Regions from separate parts of the Streptomyces sp. NPDC004721 genome, predicted to be linked through region 1. Evidence: predicted binding sites of a transcription regulator. Region 1 holds the regulator's gene; each other region holds the start of a gene.
What was found. The regulator HrcA, encoded in region 1, represses chaperone genes, less so after heat shock. The targets are predictions, from matches to a motif close to TTNGCACTCNGNNNNNCNGAGTGCNAA.

Region 1 (4,258 bases):
AACCCGGAGTCCGTCGACCCGGCCTACCTGGCCACGCTCCGCGAGGGCGGCTTCAACCGGATCTCCTTCGGCATGCAGAGCGCCCGGCAGCACGTGCTGAAGATCCTCGACCGCACGCACACCCCCGGCCGCCCCGAGGCCTGTGTGGCCGAGGCCCGCGCCGCCGGCTTCGAGCACGTCAACCTCGACCTGATCTACGGCACCCCTGGCGAGTCCGACGACGACTGGCGGGCCTCGCTGGACGCGGCCCTCGGCGCCGGCCCCGACCATGTCTCGGCGTACGCCCTGATCGTGGAGGAGGGCACCCAGCTCGCCCGCCGGATCCGGCGCGGGGAGATCCCGATGACGGACGACGACGTGCACGCCGACCGCTACCTGATCGCCGAGGAGACGCTGACCGCGGCGGGCTTCGAGTGGTACGAGGTGTCCAACTGGGCCACCTCGGAAGCCGGCCGTTGCCTGCACAACGAGCTGTACTGGCGCGGCGCCGACTGGTGGGGCGCCGGACCCGGCGCGCACAGCCACGTGGGGGGCGTGCGCTGGTGGAACGTGAAGCATCCGGGGACGTACGCGGCAGCCCTGGCGGCCGGCCGCTCCCCGGGCGCCGGAAGGGAACTCCTCACGGAGGAGGACCGCCGGGTGGAGCGCATCCTGCTGGAACTGCGGCTGCGTGAGGGCGTCCCGCTGGACCTGCTGCGCCCGGACGGACTGGCCGCGTCCCGGCGCGCGCTGTCCGACGGGCTGCTCCAGGAGGGGCCGTACGAGGCGGGGCGCGCCGTGCTCACCCTGCGGGGCCGGCTGCTGGCGGACGCGGTGGTGCGGGACCTGGTGGACTGAGGCGCCCGGAGCGCCCGGAGCCGGACCCGAGCGGCTACTCGGGCTGGACGGTGACGAAGTCGATCAGCTGCTCGACCCGGCCCAGCAGCTCCGGTTGCAGGTCCTTGTAGGACCGCACGTGGGACAGGATCCCCTTCCAGGCCGCGCCCGTGTTCTCCGGCCAGCCCAGGGCGCGGCACACGCCCGTCTTCCAGTCCTGGCCGCGCGGGACGCGGGGCCAGGACCCGATCCCGAGCGAGGACGGCTTCACGGCCTCCCAGACGTCGATGTACGGGTGGCCGACCACCAGCGCGTGCTCGCTGGTCACCGACTCGGCGATGCGCCACTCCTTGCTGCCGGGGACCAGGTGGTCCACGAGGACGCCGAGGCGGGCGTCCGGACCGGGCGCGAACGCCTCGACGATCGCCGGCAGGTCGTCGACGCCTTCCAGGTACTCCACGACCACGCCCTCGACGCGCAGGTCGTCGCCCCACACCTTCTCGACCAGTTCGGCGTCGTGCCGGCCCTCGACGTAGATGCGGCCGGCGCGGGCCACGCGCGCGCGTGCCTCGGGCACGGCGACCGAACCGGATGCCGTACGGGTGGGCCGTACCGGGCCGGACGACGGCTTCACCAGGGTGACCACCCGGCCCTCCAGCAGGAAGCCGCCGGGTGCGAGCGGGAACACCCGGTGCTTGCCGAAACGGTCCTCCAGCGTCACCGTGCCCGCCTCGCAGCGGATCACCGCCCCGCAGAAGCCCGTCCCGGGCTCCTCCACGACCAGACCCGGCTCGGCGGAAACCTCCGGCACGGTCCGCGGCTTCTTCCAGGGAGGAGTGAGGTCGGGCGAGTACTGGCGCATTCGAGTGACGATATGGACAGGCCCGTGTCCGATCAGGGCGACACGCCGAAGCGCGCGGCCAGGGCGTCCCGCTGGGCGCGGACGAAGGCGGCGTCCACCACCGCTCCGTGACCGGGGACGTACAGCGCGTCCTCGCCGCCGAGCGCCAGCAGTTGGTCGAGGGCGGCTGGCCACCGGGACGGCACGGCGTCCGGGCCGGCCTGGGGCTCGCCGGACTCCTCGACCAGGTCCCCGCAGAACACCACCGGCTGCTCGCCCGGCACCACCACGGCGAGGTCGTGCCCCGTGTGGCCCGGACCCACGTTCACCAGCAGCGCCTCCCGCCCGCCGCCGAGCCGCAGGCTCAGCCGGTCGCCGACCTCGCGGCCGGGGCGTACCAGCGCGTCCGCCGCCTCGCGTGCCGCCCCCGCGTCCAGCCCGTGGCGCATCGCGTCCGCGCGCAGTTCCTCGCGCCCGCCGGTGAACACGGCGGCCGCGCCCGCGGCGGCGAACACCTCCGCGCCGGTGAACTCGGCGGCCCCGAAGACGTGGTCGAAGTGCGGGTGGGTGAGCGCGAGAAGTGTCACACGGCCACCGGAGAGCTCCCGCGCCCGCGCGCACAACCGCGCGCCCTCCGCGCGGCTCGACCCCGCGTCGACCATCAGCGCGGCGTCCGCCCCGACGACGAGCCCGGCCGTGCAGTCCCACACCGGAAGGCGGCACCGCCCGACGCCGTCCGCCAGCCGTTCCCATTCCAGTTCGTCCCGAGGCTCTTCCCGAGGTGCGTCCCTAGGCTCTTTACGAGGTTCTTCCCGACCAGCCGTCATACGGCGACGCTAGTCGCGACCGCGGCCGGGTACGACATCCTGGCCGATCCCGGGTGATCCCGGTCCCGACCTCGTAGTCCGTCGCGGCCCGGCCTTGCCGGGGGCGTACCCGGCGGCCGTACACTGGGCCGGGTAGAGCTGGCACTCGTATGCGCAGAGTGCCAGGCGGGTGGCCGAGGAACGACCCTGGAGGTGTGCGCGATGCTCAGCGAGCGGCGGCTTCAGGTGCTGCGCGCCATCGTCCAGGACTACGTCGGCACCGAGGAGCCGGTGGGCTCCAAGGCCCTCACCGAGCGGCACAGCCTGGGCGTCTCACCGGCCACGGTCCGCAACGACATGGCGGCCCTGGAGGACGAGGGCTACATCGCCCAGCCGCACACCAGTGCCGGCCGTATCCCCACCGACAAGGGGTACCGCCTGTTCGTCGACAAGCTGGCCGAGGTCAAGCCGATGACCGCGCCCGAGCGGCGCGCCATCCAGAACTTCCTCGACGGCGCCGTCGACCTCGACGACGTGGTGGCCCGCACGGTACGGCTGCTCGCCCAGCTGACCCGGCAGGTCGCCGTCGTGCAGTACCCGTCGCTGACCCGTTCGACCGTGCGGCACGTGGAGCTGCTGGCCCTCGCGCCCGCGCGGGTGATGCTCGTGCTGATCACGGACACCGGCCGGGTCGAGCAGCGGATGGTGGACTGCCCGGCGCCCTTCGGGGAGACCTCCCTGGCCGACCTGAGGGCGCGGCTGAACAGCCGGGTCGCGGGGCGCCGTTTCACGGACGTCCCACACCTCGTGGAGGACCTGCCCGACGGCTTCGACGTCGAGGACCGGGGTACCGTCTCGACCGTGCTCTCCACCCTCCTGGAGACGCTCGTCGAGGAGAACGAGGAGCGGCTGGTCATCGGCGGCACCGCCAACCTGACCCGCTTCGCGCACGACTTCCCGCTCACGATCCGGCCCGTTCTGGAGGCGCTGGAGGAGCAGGTCGTGATGCTGAGGCTGCTCGGTGAGACGCAGAATCCGGGCATGACCGTGCGCATCGGTCACGAGAACGCCCACGAAGGACTCAACTCCACGTCCATCGTGTCGGTCGGCTACGGTTCGGGCGGCGAGGCAGTGGCCAAGCTCGGCGTGGTCGGACCGACCCGCATGGATTACCCGGGAACGATGGGAGCGGTACGCGCAGTGGCACGGTACGTCGGACAGATCCTGGCGGAGTCGTAGGTGGCCACGGACTACTACGCCGTTCTCGGCGTGCGCCGTGACGCGTCGCAGGAAGAGATCAAGAAGGCCTTCCGGCGGCTCGCGCGCGAGCTGCACCCGGACGTCAACCCGGATCCCAAGACCCAGGAGCGGTTCAAGGAGATCAACGCCGCTTACGAGGTGCTCTCCGACCCGCAGAAGAAGCAGGTCTACGATCTCGGCGGCGACCCCCTCTCGCAGGCCGGCGCGGCCGGCGCGAGCGGCTTCGGGGCCGGTTCCTTCGGGAACTTCTCCGACATCATGGACGCCTTCTTCGGCACGGCGTCGCAGCGCGGACCGCGTTCGCGCACGCGCCGGGGCCAGGACGCGATGATCCGGCTCGAGGTCGAGCTGGACGAGGCGGCCTTCGGCACCACGAAGGACATCCAGGTCGACACGGCCGTCGTCTGCAGCACGTGCAGCGGCGAGGGCGCGGCTCCGGGCACGACCGCACAGACGTGCGACATGTGCCGCGGCCGGGGTGAGGTCTCGCAGGTCACCCGGTCCTTCCTGGGCCAGGTCATGACGTCGCGTCCGT
Region 2 (4,258 bases), on a different contig from region 1:
TCGGTTCAGCTCAGCGGAGTGCTCAGTGGGCGTGGCCGTGGCCGTGGCCCGCGGCGGCCGGCTCTTCCTCTTCCTTCTTCTCGACGACCAGGGTCTCGGTCGTGAGCAGGAGGGAGGCGATGGAGGCGGCGTTCTCCAGGGCGGAGCGGGTGACCTTGACCGGGTCGATGACGCCGGCCTTGATCAGGTCACCGTACTCGCCGGTGGCGGCGTTGTAGCCGCTGCCCTTCTCCAGCTCCGCCACCTTGGAGACGATGACGTAGCCCTCGAGACCGGCGTTCTCGGCGATCCAGCGCAGCGGCTCGACGGCGGCGCGGCGGACGACCGCGACACCCGTGGCCTCGTCGCCGGTCTTGTCGAGGTTGCCCTCCAGGACCTTCACGGCGTGGACGAGCGCGGAGCCACCACCGGAGACGATGCCCTCCTCGACCGCGGCGCGGGTCGCGGAGATGGCGTCCTCCAGACGGTGCTTCTTCTCCTTCAGCTCCACCTCGGTGGCGGCGCCGACCTTGATCACGCACACGCCGCCGGCCAGCTTCGCGAGGCGCTCCTGGAGCTTCTCGCGGTCCCAGTCGGAGTCGGTGTTCTCGATCTCGGCCTTGATCTGGGAGATGCGGCCCTCCACGTCGCCCTTCTTGCCGGCGCCGTCGACGATCGTGGTGTCGTCCTTGGTGACGGTGACGCGGCGGGCGGAGCCGAGGACGTCCAGACCGGCCTGGTCGAGCTTGAGGCCGACCTCCTCGGAGATGACCGTGGCGCCGGTGAGGACCGCCATGTCCTGGAGCATCGCCTTGCGGCGGTCGCCGAAGCCGGGGGCCTTGACGGCCACGGCGTTGAACGTGCCACGGATCTTGTTGACGACCAGGGTCGACAGGGCCTCGCCGTCGACGTCCTCGGCGATGATCAGCAGCGGCTTCGAGGCGTTGCCCTGGATGATCTTCTCGAGGAGCGGGAGCAGGTCCGCGATGGCGGAGATCTTGCCCTGGTGGATCAGGATGTACGGGTCGTCGAGGACGGCCTCCATACGCTCCTGGTCCGTGACGAAGTACGGGGACAGGTAGCCCTTGTCGAAGGCCATGCCCTCGGTGAAGTCCAGCTCCAGACCGAAGGTGTTGGACTCCTCGACGGTGATGACGCCGTCCTTGCCGACCTTGTCCATCGCCTCGGCGATGAGCTCGCCGACCTGCTGGTCCTGGGCGGACAGCGCGGCGACGGCGGCGATGTCGGACTTCTCGTCGATCGGGCGGGCCGAGGCGTGCAGGTCGTCGGAGACGGCCTTGACCGCGGCGTCGATGCCCTTCTTGAGCGCGGCCGGGGAGGCGCCCGCGGCGACGTTCTTCAGGCCCTCGCGCACGAGCGCCTGGGCCAGCACGGTGGCGGTGGTGGTGCCGTCACCCGCGATGTCGTTGGTCTTGGTCGCCACCTCCTTCACCAGCTGGGCGCCGAGGTTCTCGTACGGGTCCTCGATCTCGACCTCACGGGCGATGGTGACGCCGTCGTTGGTGATGGTGGGCGCGCCGAACTTCTTGTCGATGACGACGTTGCGGCCCTTGGGGCCGATCGTCACCTTGACCGTGTCGGCAAGCTTGTTGACGCCGCGCTCGAGGGCGCGACGGGCGTCCTCGTCGAACTTCAGGATCTTCGCCATGGCAGCGGGAGCCCTCTCGAAATCTGATGGAAAGACACTGCGCCCCGGGCGCCCGGCTTCTTATCGGTCGCGGGGGGCCAGGGGCGCAGCTCAAGCAGAATTGCTTCGTCTTGGTGAAGAAGCGGGTGAACTACTTCTCGATGATCGCGAGGACGTCGCGAGCCGAGAGGACGAGGTACTCCTCGTTGTTGTACTTCACCTCGGTGCCGCCGTACTTGCTGTAGAGCACGACGTCGCCGACCTTCACGTCAAGCGGAAGACGGTTGCCGTCCTCGAAGCGGCCCGGGCCCACGGCCAGGACGACGCCCTCCTGGGGCTTCTCCTTCGCGGTGTCCGGGATGACCAGGCCAGAGGCCGTGGTCTGCTCGGCGTCCAGCGGCTGGACCACAATGCGGTCCTCGAGCGGCTTGATGGCAACCTTGGTGCTGGCGGTCGTCACGATCCGACCTCCCCCTTCGGAGATCTCACGGGGTTAACTGTCTGAGGTGGCGACCAGGTGGATCCGTCGTCGCGGGTGCCGGACCTGCCCGTCGCTTTGTTGGCACTCTCCAGGGGGGAGTGCCAGACCTGAGACTATGACCGTCGTTAGCACTCGGTCAAGCGGAGTGCCAATTGCCTCGTGGCGCGTCGGGGGTGGGGTGCGTTTGGGGGAACGTCTGTTCAAGGTGCTGTGGGTCTGTGCGGACGGCCCTGGGGGCTTCGCCCCGGACCCCCGTCTTCGGCCTGGACGGCCTCGTCCTCAAGCGCCGGACGGGCTGCTTGATGCCGGACTCGGCTGAGAACCCCTGCTCAGAGATAGTCCTGCAGCCGGCCCACCGTCAGGCCCTTCTTCTGGATTCTGCGGAGCAGGCGGGTCGTGCGGTCGCGTAGGGGTGGGCCGTCGAGGTCGTCGTCGTCCGAGGCGACGAGGAGGATGTCACCGGGGCGCAGTTCGTGGGGGCCGTGCCTGAAGCGCAGGCCGGTGTCGGTCGTGACGCCGCGCCACAGGGCGACCGCCGAGACCCCGCAGTCGGCGGCGGCGCGCAGGGTCGTCGTGTCGTATCTGCCGTAGGGCGGGCGGAAGAGGCGGGGACTGACGCCGAAGCGGGAGCGGATCTTGTCCCGCTGGCCGCAGATCTCGGCGCGCTGGCCCGCGTAGGACAGGCCGCGCAGCGAGGGGTGGTCCAGGGTGTGGTTCTGGAGGTCCGCGCCGACCGACATCAGGTGCGCGAAGTGCCCGTACCCCGGTCCGACGACACTGTCCGTGAGGAACATGCTGACCGGCAGCCGCAGTTCACGGACCATGTCGACGAACCGCGGATCCTTTTCCGCGCCGTCGTCGTAAGTGAGGAAGACCACCGGGTCGGAGGTCGCGACGCGGTCCACGACCTCGGGCAGGCCGCCGGACGGGGTGGCGCCGGCGAGCCGCGGCGGACGGTCCGGCGGCTTCGGCGGCGCGGCGAGCGGCGCCCTGAGCCCCCAGCGCCGGTAGGCCTGGTCGGCCTGGTCGGCCGTCGGGCTCTGCGACCGTACGCCCTGCGCCGCCTTGCGGCCGAGCCGCTCGAGGGGGTCGACGGACGTGGCACAGCCGGTCAGCAGCGAGGCGGCGAGCAGAGCCGCGGCCAGGCGCCGCGGCCGGACGGGCCGCGGTTTCACAGGTAGTCCTCCAGCCGGGCCACCGCGTACCCGTCGGCCGTGACCTTGTTCAGGAACCGGCGCATGTCGTCGGCCATCGTGCCGTTCCACTCGCCGCGGCCCCGGAAGTGGGTGAGCACGATGTCGCCGGGCCGCAGTCGCTGGTCGTCCTCGCGGAACTCCCAGTGGTCGACGTAGACCTCCTCGTTCCAGATGGGCGCGTACTCGATGCCGCAGGACCTGGCGGCGCGCAGGGTGTCCTGGTTGTAGTTGCCGTACGGCGGGCGGAACATCTTCGGGCGCTTGCCGAACCGCTCCTCCATGATGTCCTGCATGCCGCAGATCTCGCGCTTCTGCTCTTCGTAGGAGAGGGCCGGCAGGTAGCGGTGGTGCAGGGTGTGGTTGTTGAGGGTGACCCCGGAGCCCTGCATCTTCCAGAAGTAGCCGTAGTCGCCCTTGATGAGGTCGTCGGTGAGGAACGCCGTGTACGGGATCTTCAGGTCCCGCATCATCCGCAGGAACTCCGGGTCCTTCTCCGCTCCGTCGTCGATGGTGAGGAAGACGACCTTGTCCTTGGTGGGGACCGTGGTGAAGACCGGGGGCAGGTTCCAGTCCTTCTGGTGTTTCACCTCGAAACCGGCGCGGGCGGTGGCCCTCGGCTTCGCCGTGGGCGGCTGCGGGGGGATCAGCGGGACCCGCTCCAGACTCCAGCGCTTGGCGGTGGCCGCCCGCTGCGCGTAGGAGGTGTGCAGGCGATCGGCGAAGGAGCCGGGGGCGGCAGCGGGGGCGGGGGGCGCCTGGGGGTGCTGCTGGCCGGGGGCCGGGCGCACCTGCGCCTCCGGCTGTGCGCAGCCGGAGGCGAGGGCGGCGACAGCGAGCACCGCGAGCCCACCGCGGATCCGGGTCCTGTGACTCGGGGCCCTTTCGGGGCCCTTTTTGTCATTTTGTACTACTTGCCTCATGGCGCCGGATCCTCGCAGGCCACCGCCCGGAACC
Region 3 (4,258 bases), on a different contig from region 1:
GGTGCCAAATCCGTCTCACGGCGAGATGCGTCGTGAGGAAGATGAGGAGAAAGGGCCTCGCCTCACATGGCTGTGCAGACCGTTGTAAGCAGCACCGACTCCACCGTGGACCTCGGTCCCGCAGCGGCGCTGAGCTGCCGCGAGTGCGGTCACCGCGTCCCCCTCGGCCCGGTCTTCGCCTGCGAGGAGTGTTTCGGCCCGCTGGAGATCGCCTACGACTTCTCGGCCTACGACACCGAGGAGCTGCGCAAGAGGATCGAAGCGGGCCCCGCGAACATCTGGCGCTACGCGCCGCTGCTGCCCGTCCCCGCGGACGTCGCCGGCAAGCCGAACCTGAACCCGGGCTGGACCAAGCTCGTCCGGGCCGACCGCCTCGCCCGCGAACTGGGGGTGACCGGCGGCCTGTACGTGAAGGACGACTCCGGCAACCCGACGCACTCCTTCAAGGACCGCGTGGTCGCCCAGGCGCTGGAGGCGGCCCGCGCCTTCGGCTTCACGACCCTCTCCTGCTCCTCGACCGGCAACCTGGCCGGTGCCGTCGGCGCCGCGGCCGCCCGCGCCGGGCTGCGCTCCTGCGTGTTCATCCCGCACGACCTGGAGCAGGGCAAGGTCGTGATGGCCGCGATCTACGGCGGCGAACTCGTCGGCATCGAGGGCAACTACGACGACGTGAACCGTTTCTGCTCCGAGCTGATCGGCGATCCGGCCGGCGAGGGCTGGGGCTTCGTCAACGTCAACCTGCGGCCGTACTACGCCGAGGGCTCCAAGACGCTGGCGTACGAGATCTGCGAGCAGCTCGGCTGGCGGCTGCCGGACCAGATCGTCGTCCCGATCGCCTCGGGCTCCCAGCTCACCAAGGTCGACAAGGGCCTGCGGGAGCTGATCGAGCTGGGGCTGGTCGAGGACAAGCCGTACAAGGTCTTCGGTGCCCAGGCCGAGGGCTGCTCGCCGGTGTCCACCGCCTTCAAGGCCGGCCACGAGGTCGTGCGGCCGCAGAAGCCGAACACGATCGCCAAGTCCCTGGCCATCGGCAACCCGGCCGACGGCCCGTACGTTCTGGACATCGCGCGCCGCACCGGTGGCGCGGTGGAGGACGTGACCGACGAGCAGGTCGTCGACGCCATCAAGCTGCTGGCGCGGACCGAGGGCATCTTCGCCGAGACCGCGGGCGGTGTGACGGTCGGCGTGACGAAGAAGCTGGTCGAGGACGGCGTCCTCGACCCGACGAAGACCACCGTCGTCCTCAACACCGGCGACGGGCTGAAGACGCTGGACGCGGTGGCCGGCACCGGCCTGACCGCGACGATCCGTCCGACCCTGGACTCCTTCCGAGAGGCTGGCCTGGCATGAGCGTGACCGTTCGCATCCCCACCATCCTGCGCACCTACACCGGCGGCCGGGCCGAGGTGAACGCCGAGGGCGCGACCCTGTCCGAGGTCATCTCGGACCTGGAGAAGAACCACACGGGCATCGCGGCACGGGTTCTGGACGACCAGGGCAAGCTGCGCCGCTTCGTCAACGTGTACGTCAACGACGACGACGTCCGGTTCGAGCAGGGCCTCGAGACGGCCACCCCGGACGGCGCGGGCGTCTCGATCATCCCGGCGGTCGCCGGCGGCTGATCATTGCCTTCGGTAATCCCGGTTACGCAGAGTTCATCGAATTGCCCCCTCCGTGAGAGAAGCGGAGGGGGCAATTCTGTGTGATTGAGCGCGGTACAGTTGGGGAACGCGCCCTCGAACTCCGAATCCGGGGCCATGGATTCCTGCCGCGAGCCCGGCAAGAAGTAGCCAAAGTCTGCGGGCCTTTTGCGGCATTTGCCTTGTCTGTGGGGCCCGACTTGCCCTGAATTTGCGTGAATTCTTCCTATATTCCGGACCGCGTACGTCCAGATTTCTCGTCCGATTGACCTGTTGCAGACGGCAGTTGGACAGATACATTCAGCCGCGGTCGACGCGTTCCGGCGCACGCCCCCGATCCACGGGGGGTGAGGTCTGACCCGGGTCCGCGAAGTGTGGATCTGTGCAAGGGCCAGTAATAGGGGAGTTAGGCATGGCTCAGGGCACCGTCAAGTGGTTCAACGCGGAGAAGGGGTACGGCTTCATCGCGGTCGACGGTGGTGCGGACGTCTTCGTCCACTACAGCGCGATCCAGATGGACGGCTACCGCACGCTGGAAGAGGGCCAGCGGGTCGAGTTCGAGATCTCGCAGGGCCAGAAGGGTCCGCAGGCCGACATGGTCCGTGTCACGGCCTGAATCGCGCGACCACCGCAAGCGACGTTCTTCTTCGGAAGGGCCCGCACCTCCGCTGCCGGGGTGCGGGCCCTTCGCTGTGCCGGCGCACCGCCCCGTCCGGCGGTCGGCACGCCCGGGTCCGCGCACCGCGCGCTCGCACGGCCCGGCACACCCGTGTTCGCGCCCGGCTGAGTGCCCCGCCGACCGCCGAAGGCGCTTGCACTCGAAGGGGTCGAGTGCTAATCATTGGCGTTAGCACTCTGAAGGTGAGAGTGACAACGAAGGACCGGGTCGGTGAGGCCACGGGCCGGGTGGGGCAAGGAACCACCGGTCGGGGCCGTCCGTCGCGGGCGCGGGCGCGGTCCGAAGTAATCACCCCCAGTCCTGGGAGGACCACTTCACATGGCCAAGATCATCGCGTTCGACGAGGAGGCGCGGCGAGGCCTCGAGCGCGGCATGAACCAGCTCGCGGACGCCGTCAAGGTGACCCTCGGCCCCAAGGGCCGCAACGTCGTCCTCGAGAAGAAGTGGGGTGCCCCCACGATCACCAACGACGGTGTCTCCATCGCCAAGGAGATCGAGCTCGAGGACCCGTACGAGAAGATCGGCGCCGAGCTGGTCAAGGAAGTCGCCAAGAAGACGGACGACGTCGCCGGTGACGGTACGACCACCGCGACCGTGCTTGCCCAGGCCCTGGTCAAGGAAGGCCTGCGCAACGTCGCCGCCGGTGCCAACCCGATGGCCCTGAAGCGCGGTATCGAGAAGGCCGTCGAGGCCGTCTCCGCCGCCCTGCTCGACCAGGCCAAGGAGGTCGAGACCAAGGAGCAGATCGCCTCCACCGCCTCCATCTCCGCCGCCGACACCCAGATCGGCGAGCTCATCGCCGAGGCCATGGACAAGGTCGGCAAGGAAGGCGTCATCACCGTCGAGGAGTCGCAGACCTTCGGTCTGGAGCTCGAGCTCACCGAGGGCATGCGCTTCGACAAGGGCTACATCTCCGCCTACTTCGCGACCGACATGGAGCGCATGGAGGCGTCGCTCGAGGACCCGTACATCCTCATCGCCAACTCCAAGATCTCCTCGGTCAAGGACCTGCTCCCGCTCCTGGAGAAGGTCATGCAGTCGGGCAAGCCGCTGCTGATCATCGCCGAGGACGTCGAGGGCGAGGCCCTGTCGACCCTGGTCGTCAACAAGATCCGCGGCACCTTCAAGTCCGTCGCCGTCAAGGCCCCGGGCTTCGGCGACCGCCGCAAGGCCATGCTCGGCGACATCGCCATCCTCACGGGCGGCGAGGTCATCTCCGAGGAGGTCGGCCTCAAGCTGGAGAACGCGACCCTGGACCTCCTGGGCCGCGCCCGCAAGGTCGTCATCACCAAGGACGAGACCACCATCGTCGACGGTGCCGGCTCCTCCGACCAGGTCAACGGCCGGGTCAACCAGATCCGCGCCGAGATCGAGAACAGCGACTCCGACTACGACCGCGAGAAGCTCCAGGAGCGCCTGGCGAAGCTCGCCGGCGGTGTCGCGGTCATCAAGGCCGGTGCCGCCACCGAGGTGGAGCTCAAGGAGCGCAAGCACCGCATCGAGGACGCCGTGCGCAACGCCAAGGCGGCCGTCGAGGAGGGCATCGTCGCCGGTGGTGGCGTGGCCCTGCTCCAGACCACCAACGTCTTCGAGAAGCTGGAGCTCGAGGGTGACGAGGCGACCGGCGCGCAGGCCGTGAAGCTCGCCCTGGAGGCCCCGCTCAAGCAGATCGCCGTCAACGCCGGCCTCGAGGGCGGCGTCGTGGTGGAGAAGGTCCGCAACCTCACCCCGGGCCACGGCCTGAACGCCGCGACCGGTGAGTACGTCGACCTGGTCGCCGAGGGCATCATCGACCCGGCGAAGGTGACCCGTTCCGCGCTGCAGAACGCCGCCTCCATCGCCGCGCTGTTCCTCACCACCGAGGCCGTCATCGCCGACAAGCCGGAGAAGGCCGCCGCGCCGGCCGGCGGCGGCATGCCGGGCGGTGACATGGACTTCT

Region 2: groES (co-chaperone GroES) is a predicted target of HrcA. The motif match lies at 2,234-2,260, and genes of this name have one in related genera.
Region 3: groL (chaperonin GroEL) is a predicted target of HrcA. The motif match lies at 2,488-2,514, and genes of this name have one in related genera.

Annotation. Positions count from the first base shown of each region.
Region 1 covers NZ_JBSGBZ010000026.1:68,486-72,743, forward strand. The annotation lists gene hemW (radical SAM family heme chaperone HemW) at 1-837, shown strand, start outside; gene ACWEK3_RS23875 (DUF3097 domain-containing protein) at 872-1,678, opposite strand; gene ACWEK3_RS23880 (MBL fold metallo-hydrolase) at 1,711-2,367, opposite strand; gene hrcA (heat-inducible transcriptional repressor HrcA) at 2,686-3,702, shown strand; gene dnaJ (molecular chaperone DnaJ) at 3,703-4,258, shown strand, end outside.
Region 2 covers NZ_JBSGBZ010000039.1:11,081-15,338, reverse strand. The annotation lists gene groL (chaperonin GroEL) at 23-1,648, opposite strand; gene groES (co-chaperone GroES) at 1,779-2,087, opposite strand; gene ACWEK3_RS29220 (polysaccharide deacetylase family protein) at 2,438-3,283, opposite strand; gene ACWEK3_RS29215 (polysaccharide deacetylase family protein) at 3,280-4,224, opposite strand.
Region 3 covers NZ_JBSGBZ010000042.1:17,125-21,382, reverse strand. The annotation lists SAM riboswitch class I at 1-48, shown strand, start outside; gene thrC (threonine synthase) at 67-1,350, shown strand; gene ACWEK3_RS30355 (MoaD/ThiS family protein) at 1,347-1,622, shown strand; gene ACWEK3_RS30350 (cold-shock protein) at 2,053-2,256, shown strand; gene groL (chaperonin GroEL) at 2,638-4,258, shown strand, end outside.